DNA from 3 places in the Hoskinsella mucinilytica genome. Region 3 is predicted to be linked to each of the others. Evidence: predicted binding sites of a transcription regulator. Region 3 holds the regulator's gene; each other region holds the start of a gene.
The links. Region 3 encodes HrcA, which represses chaperone genes, less so after heat shock. Its sites were predicted from a motif close to TTTTAGCACTNNNNNNNNNNNAGTGCTAAAA; they were not measured.

Region 1: the regulator HrcA is predicted to act here: its motif matches at 5,251-5,281, upstream of UGRO018_RS14870 (ATP-dependent Clp protease ATP-binding subunit).
Region 2: the regulator HrcA is predicted to act here: its motif matches at 1,376-1,406, upstream of htpG (molecular chaperone HtpG).

The regions. Positions count from the first base shown of each region.
Region 1 is NZ_JBEQZJ010000046.1:16,205-24,355, reverse strand. Features, by position in the region: gene UGRO018_RS14885 (DnaJ domain-containing protein) at 54-656, opposite strand; gene UGRO018_RS14880 (DUF5685 family protein) at 643-1,485, opposite strand; gene UGRO018_RS14875 (DUF7916 family protein) at 1,684-2,577, shown strand; gene UGRO018_RS14870 (ATP-dependent Clp protease ATP-binding subunit) at 2,634-5,192, opposite strand; gene UGRO018_RS14865 (HAD family hydrolase) at 5,335-5,976, opposite strand; gene UGRO018_RS14860 (sensor domain-containing diguanylate cyclase) at 5,987-7,771, opposite strand; gene mnmM (tRNA 5-(aminomethyl)-2-thiouridylate-methyltransferase MnmM) at 7,781-8,151, opposite strand, start outside.
Region 2 is NZ_JBEQZJ010000002.1:37,695-45,845, reverse strand. Features, by position in the region: gene UGRO018_RS00965 (glutamate-5-semialdehyde dehydrogenase) at 1-475, opposite strand, end outside; gene proB (glutamate 5-kinase) at 466-1,266, opposite strand; gene htpG (molecular chaperone HtpG) at 1,465-3,402, shown strand; gene UGRO018_RS00950 (HAD family hydrolase) at 3,512-4,123, shown strand; gene rlmD (23S rRNA (uracil(1939)-C(5))-methyltransferase RlmD) at 4,117-5,472, shown strand; gene UGRO018_RS00940 (AlbA family DNA-binding domain-containing protein) at 5,773-6,162, shown strand; gene UGRO018_RS00935 (hypothetical protein) at 6,193-6,570, shown strand; gene UGRO018_RS00930 (ATP-binding protein) at 6,462-7,103, shown strand; gene UGRO018_RS00925 (cation:proton antiporter domain-containing protein) at 7,443-8,151, opposite strand, start outside.
Region 3 is NZ_JBEQZJ010000041.1:7,303-15,453, forward strand. Features, by position in the region: gene dnaK (molecular chaperone DnaK) at 1-982, opposite strand, end outside; gene grpE (nucleotide exchange factor GrpE) at 997-1,617, opposite strand; gene hrcA (heat-inducible transcriptional repressor HrcA) at 1,627-2,640, opposite strand; gene pgeF (peptidoglycan editing factor PgeF) at 2,914-3,681, shown strand; gene UGRO018_RS14040 (M81 family metallopeptidase) at 3,777-5,231, shown strand; gene UGRO018_RS14045 (cation diffusion facilitator family transporter) at 5,289-6,461, opposite strand; gene UGRO018_RS14050 (hypothetical protein) at 6,571-7,467, shown strand; gene UGRO018_RS14055 (NAD(P)-dependent oxidoreductase) at 7,515-8,151, shown strand, end outside.

The DNA.
Region 1 (8,151 bases), on a different contig from region 3:
AAGAAAGCAACAAGAAAAAACTCTTTATCTGACTAGACAAAGAGCATCTTTTATCATAAACAGCAACAAAGTGGTGCACATCCCCCACCCATACACATATTACAAAGAATAAGCTGACAACAAAGATTGCTACCGGATGCACCAAAAGGAGATTGCATATTACGATATTGTGAACGTGAACTAGATAACTGTGCATATAGTTGACGATATTGTTGATTTTGCGGATCCATTTCACATGCCTTTTGAGCATTTTCTAAAGCAGCGATTTGATTTCCCATTCCATAATTGGCAATGGCGTTAAAGTAATACCATGCAGCATCTCGATTGCTCATTCCTTGAAGGATTTGATAGGCTTGTGCATAAGCGCCCATATTCAGATAAGAGATGATGGTCTGATATTGCTGAGAGGCAGAGCCACCATAAGATCCATAGCCTCCACCATAGCTATTGCTATTTTCCCAGAAGTTGCCGGTATCTCCACGTTTTCTAGCCTCCATGATTTGATCATATGCATTTTGTATTTGTTTGAATTTTTCTTCCACTCCCGCTTCCTTATTGACATCGGGATGGTATTTTTTTGCCAAGGAACGATATGCTTTTTTTATTTCATCATCACTTGCATCTCTTGATACACCTAATATCTTATATGGATCCATCATCATCACCTAATCTTTTCTTTCTAATCATTTCATATTTTGTCCAGATTCCTGAATATAGAATATTGCGAAGAATATCAGCATATTTCAAAATCGGTAGTTTTTCGAATTCGATGGAAGCTTCTGCTACCATTGTTTCCAAAATCATTTTAGAGCGTTCTTCAAAATAAGATTCACCAAAATCATCTTTGAATGGATTATATTGATCATGTTGGATATCATCTTCCACATCATCATAAGCATCTAACAGATAAATAAATCTTCCTAGATAATCTCCAAGACGATAAAGTGCATCTTTCCATTCATCCTCACGATAACTTAATATCTCACCCATGACCTTGCCAAATAAAGAAGACATTTGATCGATATCCTTTAGATTTTCTTTCTCATGACGACTTAGCTCACTCATTGCTTTATTGATACGTGTGAGCTTTTTTGGATACGTTGTTTTTAATCGATGATATCCTTTGGATAGAAGCTTTTCATAAGCAAGCCTACTCACTTTCTTATCATCGTTCCAATCATCTTCACATTTCATATAAGTTAATAAAATGGTCATATCTGCGGCATAACTAATACAATCATTTGAACGTATCAAGCGTTTTTTTGTAGGATGTAACCCACAGCGAAAATCCTTAGTTTCCTCATCAGGCTCATATAGACCACTCAATAAGATCGCAAGAAATGTCATATCAAAATTTAAGGTTGTCTGTCCGATTCTTCCATAATGCTGATGTAAGCTTTGACATAGACCACAATAAAAGGATTGGTAGACATCTAAGTCTTTTACCTTTAACTCTGAGCGATTGACCACAACATAACCAAACATTATGAAAAACTCCCTTCAGATACACCTGACATATAGTTTATACTTATCAAGGAAAAAATTCAAGTTTTGTGAAATAAATAACACAAAACCACATAATTATACATTTCCTTCCTATCACTGGGAAATCAGCTACATCTCTTCTAAAACAAAACTATGCTATGATGATGCATATAAAATATAGGAAAAAGGAAGGTGTTTATGAAACGATTATTAAGCTGCCAGCCAAGTGAAGTGCTGGCAATGAATGGACAAGAGTTAAAGGCGGCTATTGCGGCAAGTGAAGGTAGAGTGATCCTTACTGAAACGGTTAGTACCGTACAGCCAATGTTAGGTTCTGTTTCTAATGCAGAACTAGCGGCATCCTTTGGTTCCGATATGGTTTTATTGAATGGATTTGATGTATTTCATCCGATGATTTATGGTATACCAGAAAGTGATGATCCGATCATGACATTAAGGGAGCTATCAGGTAGACCCATTGGTGTCAATCTGGAGCCTGTAGATCTGCAAGCCAATATGATGGAACGTCGAATCGATATATGTAAAGGAAGAACCGCATGTAAAGAAACATATGAAGCTGCGGAAAAACTGGGCTTTGGGTTCCTTTGTTTAACCGGAAATCCTGGTACCGGTGTGACAAATGCAAAGATTGCTGAAGCGATCAAAGAAGCCAAACAATCTTTTTCCGGCTTGATCATAGCTGGCAAAATGCATGCTGCAGGAGTAGATGAGCCAGTCATTGATCTGGAAAGCATTGATGACTTTGTGAAAGCCGGTGCTGACGTTATTTTAATGCCTGCATGTGGCACGGTACCTGGTTTACAAGAAGCTATGATTCATGAAGCTTGTAATCGCATTCATGCCCATGATGCATTGGCTATGACCGCAATCGGCACTTCTCAGGAAACAAGTGATGCAGCGACCATTCGTGAATTTGCATTATCTTCTAAACGTGCTGGAGTAGACATTCAACACATTGGTGATGCAGGCTGGGGTGGTATCGCATTACCGGAAAACATCATGGAAATGTCTATTGTATTACGTGGGAAACGCCATACCTATTTCAAAATGGCACAATCTGCGAAACGTTGATCATCTTAATACACAAAGCACCTCATTCCTTATCTAAGGTTTGAGGTGCTTTTTCTTTATGCACAAGATTCAATATGAGCTACATATTCACCATCTTCTACATCTAAAGTAATGACATCATCTTTACCGGCATTTCCCTCGATCATCTTACGTGCAATCAAGGTTTCGATATTACGCTGAATATATCGTTTCATTGGTCGTGCACCATAAACGGCATCCACTCCTAACGTTGCGATATTTCGATAAACAGCATCACTGACGTTCAAAGTGATATCCTTTTTCTGTAACCTTTCTGTCAATTCATTCATAAACTTATGAGCAATCTGATCCAGCATTTCGCTATCCAATGCATTGAACACGATGATTTCATCGATACGGTTTACGAATTCCGGTTTGAAGTATTGCTTAACTTCATTCATATATTTTTCATCACGTTGTGCTCCATCAAATGCATATTGACTACCTAAATTACTTGTCATGATCAACAATGTGTTTTTGAAATCAACGGTTACACCTTTGCTGTCTGTGATACGACCATCGTCCAGTATCTGTAACAATACATTAAATACATCCGGATGAGCTTTCTCAACTTCATCGAATAATACGATAGAATAAGGGTTTCTACGTACCGCTTCGCTCAATTGTCCACCTTCATCATAACCAACATATCCTGGAGGAGCTCCGATCAATCTTGACACACTATGTTTTTCCATATATTCACTCATATCAATACGAACGATATGACTTTCACTATCGAACAACTGTTGTGCAAGTGCTTTTGCGACCTCAGTTTTACCGACACCGGTAGGTCCTAAAAACAAGAAACTTCCGATTGGTCTATGTTCATCTTGTATTTGTGCCTTGCTTCTAAGGATGGCATCACAAACAAGTTCTAATGCATTATCTTGTCCGATGACACGTTTTTGTAAAGCTTCTTTTAAATGCAATAATTTCTTACGTTCGCTTTCTACCAGACGACTTACCTCAACACCGGTCCATTTACTAACGATCTGCGCAATCAATTCTTCGTTTACAATTTCTTGAATTAAGGTATCTTCACCTTTTTCCTTATCTGCTTGTTGTGCAATCAGTTTTTCTAAATGTGGAATGGTATCATATTGTAATCTTGCCGCATCTTCATAACGAGCTTCATTTTGAGCTTGTTCCAAATCTAATTTTGCTTTTTCCAATTGTACTTTGGCTTCTTTGCTTTCTTCTAATTCGGCTTTTTCATCTTCCCATTTGGTATAAAGAACATCTTTTTTCGCTTGAAGCTCTTCTAATTCCTTTTTGATATCATTTCTACGTTCAACTGCTTTTTTATCATCTTCTTGTTTCAGTGCTGTTTCCTCAATCTGAAGTTGCATGATCTTACGTTGTAATTCATCTAGCTCTTGTGGCATAGATTCCATTTCCACACGCAGTGTTGCACATGCTTCATCTATCAAATCAATTGCCTTGTCAGGTAAGAAACGATCAGTGATATAACGATTAGACAGAGTAGCAGCCGCAAGAATCGCTTCATCTAAGATTTTAACTCCATGGTAAGATTCAAAACGATCTTTTAATCCACGTAATATACTAATGGTATCCTCAACACTAGGTTCTGCGACCATAACTCTTTGAAATCTTCGCTCCAATGCTGCATCCTTTTCAATATATTGACGATATTCTTGGAATGTGGTTGCACCGATACAACGAAGTTCACCACGAGCAAGCATAGGTTTTAATAGATTTGCGGCATCCATACTACCTTCCGTTTTACCTGCACCTACTAAATTATGCAATTCATCGATAAACAGAATGATACCACCATCTGCTTGCTTGACTTCCTCTAAAATGGCTTTTAATCGCTCTTCAAATTCTCCACGATATTTCGCACCGGCAATCAATGCTCCCATATCCAGTTCGATCAATCTTTTTTCTTTTAATGAACCCGGTACATCACCTTTCATGATACGCCAAGCGATACCTTCTACAACAGCGGTCTTTCCAACTCCCGGTTCACCGATCAACACCGGATTATTCTTTGTTTTACGTGAAAGGATCTGAATCACACGACGAATTTCATCATCTCGTCCGATGATAGGATCTATTTTCCCGTTTTTTACATCTTCTACCAAATCTCTACCATATTTTGTCAATGCTTCAACATTGCTCTCTGCATTCGGTGTATCCATTTTCTTCCCCCCTCTACGTTTTAATTCTTCATCCTTACAAACATCTTCTTTCAATGAAAATGTCTTGACCAATCGTTTGGAAATATAGGATTTATTGAACATCAACGCAATCCAAACACTTGCGACACTCAAATAGCTTTCTTGTACTAAATCGCTCCATTGTTGTGCCTTATTAAATGCATTTGCGACTTCATTGGAAAATTGTGGATTGACATTGCTTGATTTCGCAACTCTACCCATTTCTTCATCAATGATCGTAAGAGCTTTTGTTTTATCTATATTCAGTCGTTTGAAAAGTCCATCCAATACTTCATTTTCAAAGATTGCCTTCAGCATCTGAATCGTATCGATGGTGGTATGCTGGTAGTTCTTGCAGATTTCCACTGCCTGCATAATGACTTCCTGCAGCTTTTCACTCATTTTTTCAAAGTTCATAGTATCAACTCCTTTTAGCACTCTAACACTTTGATTGCTAATTGTATTATACCACACATTTTAGCACTGTCAACACTTGAGTGCTAAAATATAGAAAAAGATGATTTCCAATATTTGAAAACCACCTAAACGTTGCTACTTCCTATTGAAGTTTATCGCAAATATCTTGTATGCATTCGATATGATCATCCGCTTTAGATTGATCGATGCCAAAGCGATGATCTGTCAATGCAATCGTCATCATACCTGCTTTCTTCCCTGCTTCTATACCAAAACTGCTATCTTCAATGACCATACATTGACAAGGTGCTAATTTAAGATGTTGGGCAATGCTCAGATATATTTCAGGATTTGGTTTGCTCTTTGCAAACATCTCTCCACTAAACACGATATCAAATACATCCTGCAATTCACATTCTTCTAACATTCTTTGAATGTTGCTTAACGTAGAACTACTGCCGATCGCAATTCGATATCCATGTTGTTTCAACCACAGCAATGTTTCTTTTACACCTGGATTTAATATGTCACGATAACTTACCGGATGTTGGTTTGCATATCCATCGAAGCGCTCATAAAATTCTTCAATGCTCCAATCCTTTTGTAATAAATGAATACTTTCAACTCCGGTATATTCTATGCTACTACCTACCAACGATATCAAAAACGAAGGCTCGGCTATCACACCATGCAGCTCATAAAAATCACTTAATTGTTTTAAATTAGATGGCTCACTATCGATCAATACACCATCCATATCAAAAATAACCGCTTTTATTTCCATTCTTTCACCCTCATTCATACATATGATATCGTCCTTTACCTTCTTCTTTTGCTTGATATAATGCCGCATCCGCATGCGCTAACAATTCCTGTTCGCTATTTGCGTCCTTTCCATAAATAGAAATACCGATACTGATTCCAACCGGATAAGGCATTCTTTCTTGTACTTTTTGAATCAACTGTTCGCATAACACCCCTAATTTTTCTTCCTCGATATTGCGTAAGAAAATAACGAATTCATCTCCACCAAAACGACCTACAAATCCATCATGCACACTTGACAACAAAAGTTCACCTAAGGTAGAAAGAACCTCATCTCCTGCTAAATGTCCATACGTATCATTTACTTTCTTAAAATCATCCAAATCCACAAACATCATAGCATATCGCCCTTCTGGCTTTTGTGATAAGGCATCTTCAATTTGATGAAGCAATTCAGACTTGGTAAAGGTTTTGGTTAAATCATCTGTATTTGCTTTCAACATCAATCGTTGTTTTTCCAAGTAAGCCTGATGGATATCATAAATAAAGCCGATCAACCTTGCTGCTTTCTGTTGTTCATCATATACTACCCCGGCCTCTACTTCATACCATCGCTGTTCATTTTCCTTATCTCTTAGCTCAAGCTGATATTGGATACTACCTTGTTCTTGCATTTGTTGGATCATTTGATCTCGATCTTTCTTATCAACTAAAATACCTTCCGCAACCTTGATATCTTTTGCCTTTTCTGCTGATATATGAAATCTTTGTTCATAATTACTTGAAACATGCAGATAATTCTTTTTAAAATCATATTCAAAAATTATGGCACTTTTCTGAAGTTTCGCAAGCATTTCAAAACGATGCACGCCCAATGCCTCTTCCTGTATTTTTTTCATTCTTCCAGATACACGATATAATAAAAACATCAGTACCATAAAAACAAGCGCATAGCTTAACGCAAGCAACATGGATTGTTGAAGAATCTTCGAAAATCTTGGTGATAAACTTTCTGCCATAACCAAATTGATCACATACCAATCATTGATTCCTACCGGAGCATAACTTAGATAACGTTGATGTTCGTTTTGATCATATACTAAAAATCCATCTTCGTTTCGTTCCATATGCTTCATCATTTGATCCATATTATAGTCATCTTTAGGAAAATGAAATTGTTCTAACATCGTATAAAAATCAGCATATTTTTCCATTCCTTGATAACTTGCGATCATCTCACCATCTTTTTGTATGATCATGGTCGCACCAATACCTTCGAAGAAGGAATTCGCAAATAGATTGGTCAGATAATCCACCTGATAAACACCTACGATAGCACCTACCATCTTTTCTTCTTTCATGATCGGTATCGCCATGATGATAACTGATGTATCCTGTAAAGAAATTACACCTGAAATATAACGATGTTGTTGATGAAGGATGTCTTGTACCTGTTGCCAATCGATATCAATATCATCATCGTTGCTTGTATAATACTCACCGTCTATATTAAGGATACCATAATCTACTTCTTCTATTTTTTCATTCATCTGTTCTAACATATTGACAATTGCTTCCTTATCACCAGAGTATAAAGTTGAGAAGTCCGCAATCAGCTCTAGCTGATCTTCAAATTCATCAAATGTTTGTAAAATAAAATGGATAGAAGATTCATTTGCTTTCACCAAGCGATTTTGACTTTCTTGAAAAAGATTATTTGATAACGCACCTTGAAACCACGCAAAAGAAACGCTCACATAAGCGCATACAGCAATGATTGCAATGATAAATATCATGCGAAAATTCTTTTTCATATCCTCACCTTATGTTATCCTCATCTTCTCCACGACCAATAAATAGGGCGCATCTTGTTTGTTTTCCATTTTTAAGCTTACTGTTGCATAATAATGAGAATCCAGTTCTTTCACCCATGTAGAAAAATATGCACTTTCTTTTTTCCCCTCATCATGTCCTGGATAGATCACTAAAATAAGGATACCATGTTTCTCTAACAGCTTCAATGCTTTTTCCACTGCTTGCATACTAGTTTCCAATTTCGTTGTGATTTCTGTAGAGCCATGAGGTAGATATCCAAAATTAAAAATAGCGCCACTCAACGCTTCTTTGATATAAAGCTCCATATGTTCATGTCCATCATGAATCAATTCACAATGTTGATCTAACTTCATCTTTT
Region 2 (8,151 bases), on a different contig from region 3:
GGCTTACTAAGATCATATTAGAATGGATGATATCTTTACTTCCTCTTAAAATGACTGCATTACCGGCTTTTAGACATAAAATGGCAGCATCTACAGTAACATTTGGTCTTGCTTCATAAATCATACCAACAACACCTAAAGCGACCCTCATCGTACCGATCTGTAATCCACTAGGACTAGTTTTCATATCTTCGATTTCACCGATAGGATCTTCTAAATCTCTGACTTGTCGAACACCGATCACGATTTGTGTCAGACGTTCTTTTGTCAATGCCATACGATCAAGTAATCCCTCATTCATGTGATTCGCTTTTCCTGCTTCAATGTCTTTTTTGTTTTCAATCAGGATTTCTTCCATATGGGTTTCTATTTCTACTGCGATACGTTCTAGTACTGCGTTTTTCTTATTCGTTGAAGCATTCATCATTTCAGTACTTGCTATTTTAACGGCTTTACATAAATCAATCAGTTCCATGTTTTTTCCTCCTTTACGTCAAACAAGGTACCTTTATACTTGTTTTCTAAGATATCATATAAAATGGAGGGGTTTTCTCCATTGGCTATGATCATGGGGATATGGTGTTGTGATGCAAATTGTGCTGCATGAAGCTTTGTGACCATTCCACCGGTTCCTACTTTGCTTCCGGCATCTCCCGCCATTGCTAGGATATGCTCATCAATGTGGTTGACCACAGATAATAGTTTTGCATCTTCGTATTCCGATGGATTTTTATCGTATAAGCCATCAATATCGGATAAAAGAACCAATAAATCAGCATGAACCAGAAAAGCTGTAACTGCGGATAAGGTATCGTTATCACCATAAGCAATCTCATCAACAGCAACGGAATCATTCTCATTCACAACAGGAATGACTCCATATTGAAGTAGTGTTTCCAACGTATTGATTGCATTATAACGAAGCATTTCATTGGTAGTAACGGTTTTGTCTAGCAATAGCTGAGATATGGTTTGTCCAAATTGAGAGAAAAATTTATCATAGATAAACATCAATTCACATTGACCAACACTAGCAGCAGCCTGCTTTTCACGCATCAAGGAAGGGCGATCTTTCATTTTTAACTTACTTGCTCCAGCAGCAACCGCTCCACTACTGACGAGTACAACATCAATTCCTTTATTCTTTATATCGCTGAGTACCATTGCCAAACGATCGATTTTTCTTAAGTTCAATCCATTGTCTCTTGTGATGGTAGAAGAACCAACTTTGACAACGATACGCCTCACTTCTTTCATTTCTTTCATTTTTTTACAACTCCCTTTGCAAATTGTTTCTTCTATTATAGACGAGTTTATACAAACAAGCAATTAAGAAATCATAGAATCATAAAGATTTTATGAAAAATCAGGAAAGATTTAGCACTAAAGTGTTGACAGTGCTAAAATATTGTCATATACTATTAGCAGACTTATTAGAAGAGTGCTAAACGGAGGTAAGATAACATGGCAAGAAAAAAACAATTTAAAGCAGAGTCAAAACGTCTTCTGGATTTAATGATCAATTCCATTTATACACATAAGGAAATCTTCTTACGTGAATTAATTTCCAATGCAAGTGATGCAATCGATAAATTATACTACCGCTCTCTAAGTGAAAACTTAAGTGATGTTGATCAGAATGCATTTAAGATTCATTTAGAGGTTGATAAAGAAAACCGTACGTTAACCATTAGTGATAACGGACAAGGTATGAATAAGGAAGAATTAGAAGAAAACCTTGGTACCATTGCGAAGAGTGGTTCTTTGGCTTTTAAACAAGAGCTAGAGGAAAAGGATGAAAAAGAAGATGCAGTAGATATCATCGGTCAATTTGGTGTTGGTTTCTATTCCGCTTTTATGGTCGCAAGTCGTGTCGATGTGGTATCTAAAAAATATGGTGAAGATACAGCTTATTTATGGAGCAGTGATGCCAGTGATGGTTATACGCTAGAAGAAACAACCAAGGATGAATGTGGTACGACCATTACGTTATATTTAAAAGAGAATACTGAGGATGAAAACTATGATGATTATCTTACTCAGTATGAAATTGAACGTTTGATCAAGAAATATTCAGATTATATCCGTTATCCAATCGAAATGTGGGTAGAGGAACAAAAACGTGTAGAAAGCGAATCTGAGGAAGAAGAAAAAACTGAAGATGTAAAATATGAAACTGTTAAGGAATTAAAGACACTAAACTCAATGATCCCTTTATGGAAGAAAAGTAAAAATGATATTACAAAAGAAGAGTATCATGATTTCTATAAGAGCAAATTCAATGATTACACTGACCCACAAAAGGTCGTACACTTTTCTGTAGAAGGTAATGTTAGCTTTACTGCCTTATTGTTTATCCCTGGTAAAGCACCAATGAATTATTATTCTCAGGATTACAAAAAGGGCCTACAATTATATAGTCGTGGAGTCTTCATCATGGATAATGCAGAAGAATTGATTCCTGAGCATTTCCGTTTTGTGAAAGGCCTGGTAGATTCTCAAGATTTGAACTTGAATATCTCACGTGAAATGCTTCAGCATGATCGCCAGCTAAAAGTAATCGCAAACCGTATTGAAAAGAAGATCAAATCAGAATTGTTGTTGATGTTGAAGAACGAACGTGAAGAATATGAAAAATTCTGGAATACCTTTGGTCTTCAAATTAAGTTTGGTGTATACAATAGCTTTGGTGCTAATAAAGATCTGTTACAGGATTTATTGTTATTCTATTCCAGTAAAGAAGAGAAGCTGATCACATTAGATGAATATATTGCACGCATGGAAGAAGGTCAAGAACATATCTACTTCATGAGTGGAGATAAGATTGAAAAGATCGACGCAATGCCAGCTGTACAAAAAGTGAAAGACAAAGGATATGAAATCCTGTATTTGACAGATAATGTGGATGAATTCGTATTACAGGTATTAGGCGAATTCAAAGAAAAGAAATTCAAGAACCTTTCACAAGGTGATCTAGACTTAGATAGTGAAGAGGAAAAGAAGGAAATTGAGAAGAAGGCAGAAGAAAACAAAGATATGTTAACTTCTTTGAAAGAAGCACTTGGTGAAAAGGTAAAAGAAGTAAAAGTATCAAGTCGTCTTGTAGATGATCCTGTTTGCTTGTCAAGTGATGAAGGTATGTCTTTTGAAATGGAGAAGGTATTAAGTGCAATGCCGGAAGGTAATCCATATGGTATGAAGGCTACCAGAATTTTGGAAATCAATCCAAATCATCCGATCTTTGAAGCATTATCTAAAGTTTATAGTGAAGATAAAGATGCAGTGAAAGAATATGCAGAGTTGCTATATGAACAAGCATTATTGATTGAAGGATTCCCAATCGATAATCCTGCAGAGTTCTCAAAGAAAATTTGTGCATTTATGGTAAAGGCTACTAAATAGTAAAAAAAGAAATACAAGTAGATATCATCGTTGATGAAGAAAGAAAAGTGAGAAATCACTTTTTTTTCTTTCTATATTCTAGTACAATGAACGTACGAGGTGTTAGATGATGATAAAAAATGTAATTTTTGATATCGGAAATGTTCTAATGACATTTGATCCTTATCACTATTATCAAACTGTTTTTGCGGATAAGGAAAGAACCAAACAAATTTGTCAACATATATTTACTCATGAAGCTTGGTTAAAATATGATCAAGGTATTTTATTTATAAAAGATCTTTATCAAATTTATCACAAGGAGTTTTGCGAATATCATTTAGAAATCGATGAAATCCTTTCAAATTGGATGAAGCTGATGCAACCAATCACGACTTCTTTTACCTGTATGAAGCAACTGAAAAACGAAGGATATCATATTTATATCTTATCCAACATCAGTAAGGATAGTGCGGATTATTTAAAGGCAACACAACCTTTTTTCTCTTGGTGTGATGGAGCAGTATTGTCTTATGAAGAAAAGCTATTGAAACCAGATCCACTTATTTATAAATGTTTATTTGAACGATATGATTTAATAGAAGAAGAATGTTTGTTTATTGATGATCGTTTGGAAAATATCAAAACCGCAAAACAATTAGGGATGAAGGGCATTTTATTGGATGATCCTCAAAAGTTAGCAAATTATTTGGAAGAAAGTTTGGAGAAGAAGGTATGTTAAAAGAAAAACAAAGGATCAAAGGAATCATACAAAGCATAGATGAAGATGGTAATGGAGTTTTGTATGTAGGTAAGGATAAGGTCTTGGTTCGTCATGTTTTTATGAAGGAAGAAGTATTGATAAGAGTGACCAAACGAATTCAAAAGGGATACATAGGAGATGTAGTGGAAATTATCAAAAAGGATAAAGCTAGAATTACACCGAAATGTCCTGTTTTTGAGAAATGTGGAAGTTGTCATCTTTTGTATTGTAATGCACAAGGGCAAGCGGAATATAAGAAAAACAAATTAATACAACTTTGTAAACAAGCAAACTTAAACTTAAAAGTGGAGGATATGCTGGTGATGAAAGATCCTTTTCATTATCGAAATAAGATGATCATAGGATTTCAAAGAGATAAAAATCGTAAAATTCAAGCAGGGTTTTATGAAGAGTTTTCTCATCGTATCATTCCTTATCAAAAGTGTTTATTACATCCAACAGTATGTGATGACATTATTTCCACTATCACAGAGTTAATGATCAAATTGCGTATCGAGCCCTATGAAGAGGATAAACGAAAAGGTTTATTACGCCATGTGTTATTACGTTATGGAAAAGTTAGCGGACAGGTGATGGTGGTACTTGTCATGAATCAAAGTGTATTTCCGGCAAGAAAAAATTTTGTGAATGCCTTGTTGAAGAAACATCCGCAGATTACAACGGTTGTTCAAAATGTAAATACCAGAAAAACCAGTGTAGTTTTGGGAGAACAAGAGCGTGTATTATATGGAAAGGGATATATTGAAGATGTATTGTGTGGATTGTCTTATCGTATATCATCTAAGTCTTTTTATCAGATTAACCATGAACAAACAGAAGTGTTATATCAAACAGGTATTCAAATGCTACAGCTTACAGGAAATGAGCGTGTTTTAGATGCTTATTGTGGCATTGGAACGATTGGTATGAGTCTTGCACATAAGGTGAAGCAGGTTTTGGGTGTGGAAATCAATAAGGATGCAGTGGCAGATGCGAAGTTGAATGCAGCGAATAATCATGTACATAATATCAAATTTATATGTGAAGATGCCTCCTCCTATATGAAAAAAGCGGCAGAGCGAAAAGAGCGTTTTGATGTTGTGATCATGGATCCGCCAAGAAGTGGTAGTACCGAGCAGTTTTTATCTGCTTTAATTTCTATGAAACCGAAACAAATTTTATATATCTCATGTAATCCTACGACTCAGATTCGTGATTTATTATATCTTAAGCGTTATGGCTATGAAGGTAGTACGATGCAAGGAGTGGATATGTTTCCTAATACCAATGCGATTGAGACAGTAGTACTTCTTTCTCACAAATCATAGGAAACTTCAATGTGAAGATGGAATTTTGGGAAGAAAGCCTCAACGTCAATGTTTGGTACTGGATATCAGTTCAATGGTGATGAGGGCATACTCGAGAGCTATCAGTTTGACTTAGCGTCGAAGCGAAGATTCAAGGATTTTTTATATCACTACTGAAGATTAAGTTTTATGCTATTTCTCAATGATTATGATTTCTGCAGGAAAAGTGAAGTCATAATTATGAAAGTGTCGGTATAAATGTCGGCATATAATTGATTTTTGACGGTATAATAGGTATGATACGAATTGAGGTGAAGTGAAATGTTAAAATATATTGAATCAGAAAGTTTAGAGCTGAAAGAAAAATATTCGAATACGATATGTAAAGAGATAGTATCGTTTTTGAATGCTTCTGGTGGAATAATTGTTATAGGTGTCAAAGATGATGGAATCATCGTTGGTGTTGAAAAAATTGATGAAACTTTTAAGAAAATATCTGATATTATTACAACACAAATTGAACCGAATCCACAGGATGAAGTAAATTCAGAACTTCGTTTTGAAGATGGAAAAACTCTGATTGTTATTAATGTATCAAAAGGTATCAAGCATATTTATTGTCAAAAGAAATATGGTTTTTCTTCTGCTGGATGTACGATTAGAGTCGGTACAACTTGTCGAGAAATGACACCAGAACAGATTCGTATTTGATATGAAAATAAATTTATTGATTCAGAGTATATGCTTAAAAAACGTTCAACTTTATCTAACTTATCATTTAAGGAATTAAAAATTTACTATAGTGAAAAAGATTATCATTTAGAAGATAAATCATTTGAAACAAACTTAAATTTGAAAAATCAAAATGGAGAATATAATCTTTTAGCTGAGTTATTGGCTGATAGAAATAATATTCCTTTGATATTTGTGAAGTTTAAGGGAAATGATAAAGCAGCAATTTCTGAAAGAAGTGATATGGATACCGATGTATCATTACTTCTTATGAAAAAATTAAAAATAGACTTCAGGCAGAGAACATCTGCATTTCTGATACAACAGTTCGGCCAAGAAAAGATACTTACTTATTTGACTATGACTGTGTTAATGAAGCAGTTTTAAACGCCCTTGTTCATAATGACTGGACAATTACAGAACCACAAATTTCAATGTTTGATAATCGATTGGAAATTTTATCTCATGGTGGTTTACCAAATGGTATGACGAAAAAACAATTCTTTGAAGGAATCAGTAAACCGAGAAATGCCACACTTATGCGTATTTTCTTAAATATGGGTCTTACTGAACATACGGGACATGGAATTCCAACCATTGTGAAAAAGTATGGTGAAGAAGTTTTTGAAATTGAAGATAACTATATTCGTTGTACAATTCCACTTGATAATAAAGTTTTGGACAAAATAAAAATTGAAAATGTCGGTTTGAGTGTCGGTTTAAATGTCGGTTTAAGCAAAACGGAAAAGAAAATAGTTTCATTACTGATAAAAAATCCAGATTATAATTCTAATGAATTGGCTATCGAAATCGGTGTAACCAAAAGAACGATAGAGCGTGCATTCATTTCTTTGCAAAATAAAAAGGTTATAGAAAGAATAGGCTCAAAACGTGATGGACATTGGATTGTAATAAAATGATTTTTCCAGTTGGTTATAAATATAGACTGAGGAAAGTTTACACGATAAAAGAAATAAGGCATTCGTTTTGAATGCGTAACCATCAACTTAAATTAATGGTTTAGGGAATTGGGTAGTTCCCAACAAGCAATTTTGGAAGTTTGGGTTTCCAAAATAAGCTGGAGAAGATAGAAAATCTTAACTAAAGAAGAATGTGGAATTCTAAACGGAAGATGTTTTGTAAAAATTATTAAAAAATGTGATACAACCAAGGTTAAATATAAATCTCATGAAATATTTATGCAGATACACAAGAAAAGGGATCTGTAACCCGAATAGTTAATTTTCTTTGACTATTCGTCACAATCCCTTTTTTATAGATGGCTGTAATAAACGTCGATAGGTGTGATCGATCAGAAAGGCGCCTAATGGAGCTGTGATAAGAATCGACAAAACAGCAACAGTTAAAACGATATTGCCAACAGATAATCCCATTGCAAGTGGCACACCACCGATTGCGGCTTGCACGGTTGCTTTCGGACAATAGCCAATCATACAAAAGAGTCTCTCTTTCTTTGTTAATTTGGTTTTGATCAAGCAAATACTAACGCCGATCATACGGAAGATCAGAACACCGAAAATTAATATAACCGCCATCAAGCCTGCACTTTGTACATAATGTAAGTCTACACTAGCACCAACTAATACAAATAATAAAATTTCCGCAACGACCCATAACTTATTGAATTTTGAAGACAGACGAACAGCAACGACTTCTCGTTTTCTTTGTAAAGCGATTCCCATGGTCATGATGGAAATCAAAGCCGCAAACGGTATATTTGAAAAATGATCTTCAAAGGTTACCAAAAGAAAGGCGATGCTTAATAAAATAACAACCTTGGAGGTATCTCTGATATGTATCTTTTCAAAATAACGAGCTAAGATATTGCCGATAAAATAACCAATCAAGCCACCTATGATGATTGAAATTGGAATATTGAGGAAGCTTATGATAGAAATAGAGTCGCCTTGTGCCAATCCGGTAAAAGCAGAAAACATAACAATGACA
Region 3 (8,151 bases):
CTAATACGCTCTTTACCGCTTCCTGTACGGCAGGGATACGAGTAGATCCACCTACCAACAATACTTGGTGAATATCATTCTTTGTTAGACCAGCATCCCGAAGTGCGTTACGAACAGGTTCCATCGTACGATCTACCAAATGTTTTGTCATTTCATCGAATTTAGCACGAGTTAATGTTGCTTCAAAGTGTAATGGCCCATCAGCACCAGCAGAAATGAAAGGAAGTGAAATCTGTGTTTGTACCATACCACTTAAATCTTTCTTTGCCTTTTCTCCTGCTTCTTTTAAACGCTGCATTGCCATAGCATCTTTTCTTAAATCTACACCGTTTTCTTTCTTAAAGGTGTCAACCATCCAATCAACAACTACGTTATCGAAGTCATCTCCACCTAATTTTGTATCTCCGTTGGTAGACAATACTTCAAAAGTACCATCTGCAAGCTCAAGGATAGAAACGTCGAATGTTCCACCACCTAAGTCATATACAAGAACCTTTTGTTCTTTTTCTGTTTTATCAATACCATAAGCCAAAGCCGCAGCTGTTGGTTCATTGATGATACGTTCTACTTCTAAGCCGGCGATCTTACCAGCATCTTTTGTTGCCTGACGCTGAGAGTCATTGAAGTATGCAGGTACTGTGATGACTGCTTTTTCTACTTTTTCACCTAAGTAATCTTCTGCATATCCTTTCAAATACTGAAGGATCATGGCACTGATTTCCTGAGGTGTATATTGTTTTCCTTCTAATTCTACTTTTTCATTTGTACCCATCAAACGTTTGATAGAGCTTACTGTATTTTTGTTTGTGACTACCTGACGTTTTGCTGCATCACCAACGATACGTTCTCCATTTTTGTATGCTACAACTGATGGTGTTGTACGATTTCCTTCCGGATTTGTAATAACCTTACATTCTCCACCGTCCATAACAGACACACAGCTGTTTGTTGTTCCTAAGTCGATACCAATAATTTTACTCATAATTGTTTCCTCCTTTATTCGCTTACTTTCACAAGCGTTGCACGTAATACACGATCTTTTAACATATATCCTTTTTGTAATACTTCAATTACCATACCAGGTTCTACGCCTTCTTTGCTTTCCTGCATCAAAGCCTGATGGAAGTTAGGATCAAATGGCTGATCCATTGCCTCGATTTCCTTGACACCTTCCACTTCCAGAATATGCACCAGCTGCTGGTAGATCATTTCAAATCCTTTCGCATAGTTCTTTATGTTAGGATCATCTACCTTCACATCCAATGCACGTTCTAGATTATCGATGACAGGTAACACCTCTGTGGCGAAACCTTGAATACGGTATTTTCTTACATTATCGGCTTCACTTTGTAGACGTTTCTTTAAGTTTTCTGCATCCGCATAAGCCTTATAGAAAGCATTTTTACTAGCTGCAAGCTCTTCTTTTAGCTTTGCATTTTCTTCTTCAAGCTCTTCGATTCTTTTTTTCTTTCCGAACTTTGCACTTTTCTTTTCTTCTTTTTTGTCCTCAGCAGTTTGTTCCTGTGTTACTTCTTCTTCCATCGCTTCATTTGTTTCTGTTTCTTGCTGGGTTTCTTCATTGACTACATCTTTTTCGTTTACGTTTTCTTCCTGCATGTTGACCTCCTATTGATTTTCTTCTTTGTATAAGTCTTCAATTACTTTACTCATATATTCCATCAAGGCGACCACACGATTGTATTGCATCCTGGTCGGGCCGACGATCATCAGCTCACCCTGTTCTTCCTCATTCAACTTGAATTTACTGCTGACAACAGCAACATCATCAATCTGAATCAAGTCATTATCTCCACCGATTTGAATTGCGACATTGCCATCATGATTGGCAATTTGACGAAATAAGCTGCTATCCTCTAGCATCTTCATCAATTCTTTCAGCTTTTCGATATCTGCGAATTCTGGCTGATAAAGCATATTACTTTGTCCACTGCAATAAACATTGTCACTTGCAAATTTCATGAACGCATTGACAAATGCTTCAAACAATACCTCATGCCTTGCGACATGACTTGCTAATAGTGGTTGTATTTCTTTCATCTTTGCAACGACCTCACCGATCGGTGTACCGCTTAGCTTATCATTCAACAAGTCACAACAGGTCTTGATATCATTGACACCCACATCTTGCCCAAAATGGAACGTCTTATTCTCGGTATGTCCATGATCTGTAATGAATATCGCAACTGCGCTTCTTTCATTTAAGGGAACCAATTGAATATGTTGTAATGTCTGATACTTACTATCGGGACCTAATACGACAGATGTTAAGGATGTCATTTGTGATAAGATATCACAGCTTTTCCTAACGATCTCTTCAAGGGAATAATGACGTTGTGTAAACACTGCCTGTAAGGAATGCTTGATTCCTTCATCCAGTTGTTTCTCCATTAGATGTTCAACATAGAAACGATATCCTTTACTACTTGGGATCCTTCCACTTGAAGTATGTGTTTTTTCAAGAAGTCCCATTTCTTCAAGAGCAGCCATTTCATTTCGAATGGTGGCACTGGAACAAGTGAAATCCAACAAATCCATCAGACGTTTTGATCCAACCGGTTCCGCCGTTTTGGTGAACTCATCTACGATTGCTTTGAAAATCGCCACTTGTCTTTCCGTCATCGCTGTTTCACTCCCTTCTAGCACTCCATCTCTATGTCTGCTAATAGTATATGACAATATTTTAGCACTGTCAACCTTTTAGTGCTAAAATACTGAAAAATAATGAAAAAGTGCTTATCATAGGCTCTTATCCCAAAAAAAATCTAATAAAAATCTTCTTATATAAAAGGAAAGGCTTTATCATTGCAGAATGCTTCTATATTTTATATACTATGGTTATCCATGAGATAAAAAAATACATATACTAATAGATAGAAGAAAGAAGGTTTTTATATGAATACGATAGAATGGAAAACAGATATCCATATTCTTGCAGGAACGACCCTGAAAGATCAAACACAAAAGGAAGACAACAATATGGCACTTCATACAGGCGGTGATGTCAATGCCATCATCGGCAATCGAAAACAATTATGTGCAAGTCTTGGCATAGCATTAGATCAGTGTGTCTTTGCACAACAAACCCATAGCGATCACATTCATTGTGTTACCAAAGAAGACATTGGAAAAGGCGCAATGACACAAGCTTCTGCCATTGCGGATTGTGATGCCTTATATACAAGAGAAAGTAATCTACTGATCGGAGTCTTTCATGCGGATTGTGTACCTGTTTTGTTATATGACCCCATCGAAAACATCATTGCGGCCATTCATAGCGGATGGCAAGGTACGGTAAAGGAAATCACCCGTAAGACATTATTGCACCTCATCGAAAAAGAACATGTGGATCCAGCAAATGTAAAGGCCTATATCGGACCTGCCATCGGTTATCGAAGCTTTGAAGTAGGTAAGGATGTCTATCAACAGATCGAACAAATGAGTTTTGATACAAGTAGCTATCTTACTTATCTTGGCAATGAAAAAGCTTTGGTGAATCATCGAGGATTAAACAAACAAATGCTATTAGATCTCGGTGTTCCAATGAGTAGTATTACCATCAACAAATCAGATACCTTTACCCCAAATGAAGCATTATTTAGTTATCGAAGAGATCATGCATGTGGTAGACATTTAAGTTATATTTTACGTAAAGACGCCTAATGTGCGTCTTTTTCCTAATTCCTAGGACAACAATTTGCCCTATCTTGACACTTGTTATCCCTATAATATAAATAACAAATATCAGGAGGTAACCTATGAAAGTATTAGTAGCACGATTTAGTTCAGAATCAAATGAACATTCCCGTTCTTTGATGACATTTGACAAGTTTATATTTGGTTTTGGAGAAGATTGTATCAATTCCATGTATACAAGAGATATCTTTGAAAACGCCGGTATCGAATTGATTCCAAGTATTGCCGCAATCGGTCATCCACATGGCCCGGTCACCAAGGATGCCTATGATTTCATCTTGGCAAGATTATTACATGATGTAGAAGAACATCTACATGAAATCGATGGTATTTTCTTATTTCTACATGGTGCTAGCAAGGTCATCGGCTTAGAGGGGGGCTCTGCAGAACATGCATTCTTACGTGAAATTCGTAAGCTTACCGGTCCATATTTACCGATTGCGTTGGTCATGGATCCTCATGGAAATCTTTCTAGCGAATTGGTCAACAATGTTAATATTCTTCGTTGTTATCGAGAATCTCCACATACAGATGTCAAAGAAACATATCGCTTTGTAGCGGAAAAATTTGTGGATCTTTTATATCATCGTAGAAACATCAAGCCTGCTTATGTGAAAGTTCCTATCATTGTCGGTGGTGAAAAAAGCGAATCGCATGAAGAACCAATACGTTCCATCAATCGCTTATGTGATGAAATAGAAGAAAGTGATCGCATCATGAGTGCATCTTTCCATATCGGTTATCTTCGTCATGATGGTGATAAGCTTGGTTGTAGTGCAGTTGTTGTACCAAACAGTGAAGCAGATCAAGCCTATGCACAAGAGATGGCTGATAAATTATGTAAATTCGCATTTTCTAAACGTCATGAATTTCAATTCCATGGGAACGTCGCAGAACCTGATGATGCCATTGAACAAGCAGTTGCATTTAAGGGATCTCCGGTATTTATTACCGATTCAGGCGATAATGTAGGCTCTGGTGCAGATGGATTTAATACGTTTATTCTTCATCAAGTGTTGAATTTAAAAGATACCAATGGGAAACAATTCTTATTCAGTGGTATCGTAGATAAGCAAGCATATCAGTACTTATATCATAAAAACATCGGAGATCATGTCAGCTTTACACTAGGCGCAAATCTGGATGAATTTTGTAAAAGCGTACAGGTAGAAGGTACGATTACAGGAAAAGGAATTGCCGATAAGTTGTATGAAGATCATAAGGATATCGGTACTGCAATCACGGTAAAATTTGATCATGCACCGATCAGTGTCATTGTGGAATATGATGCCATTCAGTATTTGGATATCGAGCAATATGCCTATAGTGGTCTATCCTTCGAAGATTATGATGTGATCATTGCCAAGCAAGGCTATGTTTCTGATGATTTTAAAAAGTATGGTAAATTATGTATCATGTCCTTGACCCAAGGTCCAACCTATCAAAGAAGTGAAAATCTGGTATTTAAGAGGATCATGCGACCAATGTTTCCTTATGACGATTTTGAATTAGAATAACATGAAAAAGATGATGAATACAAGCTATGAAGCAGGTTTCATCATCTTTTCTATTGGTTATTGGGTCGTATATGCTCGATCAAAGGTCACAACAACAAAATAATTCGGATAAGTTGCTGTCACTCTCTGTTTGATTTCCTCTAATATCTGGGTATTGCTAAGCTTTACTTGAAATGGTACGACCACATCAAAGATCAGATTGCTATGCGTGGTTCCTTGTACCATCCTAAAGTCATGCATGGATAGATGTTCATCAATATTCTTTACAAGATCTTTCATATACTCTCTTAATTCATTGGTCAAAGGATCGTCAATCACAATAGGATCCATATGAATGACGGTTTCGATACCTAATTGATCTTTAAAATCCTTTTCCATATTATCAATCATATCATGACTCTTTAACACATCTACACGATGATCTACCTCTACATGAAGACTGGCAAAGGTACGATGACTTCCATAATCATGAATAACCAAATCATGCATTCCCAATGCTCCCGGGTATTCTTCTACCTTTTTTTGAATCATTTTGACAAGCTCTTCATCAGGAGCCTTTCCAAGCAATTCATCTAAAGCTGATTTGATGATACCTAAACCTGCAAAGATGATGAAACATGCGACGATAACGCCCATATAACCATCTAGATTAAAATGGATCAATGGTGATATTATCGTAGATAACAATACTGCCCCTGTAGCCATGACATCGGAAATACTATCCGCAGCCGTTGCTTCCATGATACTGGATTTCAATAATTTACCATAATGTTTATTATAGGTATACATCCATAGCTTCACACTAATAGAAAATACTAGAACCACTACGGAAAGCCAACTGAATTCGATCATTTCCGGATGAAGGATCTTATCCACACTGGTTTTGATCAATTCCATACCAAGGATCAATATCAAGGTCGCAACCACCATAGAGGCAATACACTCATAACGAGCATGACCAAAAGGATGTTTTTCATCGGCTGGCTTACTGGAAATCTTAAAGCTTACCAAAGATATGATGGAACTACCGGCATCAGAAAGGTTGTTTACTGCATCTGCAGTAATAGAAACACTACGTGCCAAGGTCCCAGCGATAAATTTAAACGCAAACAATACGATATTATTTATGACACCTACCGTACTGGTTAAATTACCATAAGCATGACGCACTTCCTCACGATTGGTTTCTTTATAATTCTTAATTAATTTTTTTGCTAAAAATGAAATCATGAACTTCACCCTCTTTTATTCTTGAGTACTTAGTTTAACACATTTTACAAATTTAGAAAAGACCCTCATGTTTGTTTCTTTTTTCTCATATGGTAGAAGTGGTGATAACATGAAAAAACTACTTTCCTTTCTTCTTTTGGCTATTTTAGCCCTCTGTCTTTTTTTTGGCATGAACACTGTACAATTAAGTAAACAAGCATTGACTTTATGGTTTGAAAATTTAGTACCAAGCATGTTTGTGACCATGGTGTTGATTCGTGTTTTATATAAGCAACATATGCTAGATCATTTGGTTCCTTCTTTTCTATGTAAACCCTTTGGTGTAGATCAAACAGCTATGGCTTTGATCATCAGTACCATGTTGTTAGGCTTTCCCAATGGTTCTTTATTTATTGAAGAAGCATTAAACAAAGGTCAAATTGATCAAGATGGCGCAAAGCGTCTTTTTAACATTTGTTGTTTCCCTACACCTGGATTCGTAATTTTAAGTTGTGGAGTGAAATTATATCATTCTATTCATATTGGCTTTCTTTTATATTTCTCTCAATTAGCATATGGCTTGATTGCACTTTGGATGACACGTTCTTCTTTCATTCATTGTTATCATGATTCACAACTTCATAAGCAACCTATCATGAAGGACCTTAGTTCTTCCATGTTGGAAAGTGGTACTTCTTTGTTTATGATCGGTGGATATTTGATGCTGTTTATGAGTGTGACTGGTATCTTGTTTTCCTTTCTACCTGAAGTCTTACGTTATCCCCTTTCCATATGTTCAGAGTTTTCTAATGGTATCTTTTTGATCCAACAAGCCGCTTTACCAAAGCTTCTATCTTTCATGGCCAGTTGCGCTTTATTAGGCTTTGGAGGCTTTTGTGTGCATATGCAAATCTATTCTATGTGTGAACATAGCAAAGTCAATTATCGTCACTTTTTTCTCTATCGAATCTTTCAAAGTTTGTTATCTACCTCTATTTTTTGTATTTTGTTACAGCTTTTAGTATAATAAGGAAGAACTTGCCACAAGCATAGGCAAAATGGAGGTTGGTTATTATGAAAATCGGTTGGATAGGAACAGGTGTAATGGGTAGTGCCATGTTGATGCATTTACATCAAGCAGGACATGAAATCAGCGTATATAATCGTAGTAAAGAAAAGGCAATGAATCTTTTGATGGAAGGCATACAAGTATGTGATACGATCAAAACTTGTGTTCAAGATAGCGATATGGTTTTTACCATGGTCGGTTATCCTAAGGATGTAGAGGAAATTTATACCTCAACGCAAGGCATTTTAGAACATGTTCCACATGGTTGTATCTGTATCGATATGACCACATCTTCACCAAAGCTAGCCAAACAGCTTTATCAAAAGGCAAAAGAGAGGGGCGTTCCTTTATTAGATGCTCCTGTTTCCGGTGGTGATAGTGGCGCAAAACAAGCAACATTATCTATTATGGTAGGAGGAGACCGTGAAATTTACGAACAATGTCTTCCGCTTCTATCTTGTATGGGTACTACGACTTATATGGGGGAAGCAGGTTGTGGTCAACATACCAAAGCATGCAATCAAATAGCGGTAGCCGGTGCTGTAGCTGCAATGAGTGAAGCACTTGTCTACGCAAGAGAACATGGTTTAGATGAAAGCCTGATGCTAGATGCCATAGGGACAGGGGCTGGAGGTAGCTGGC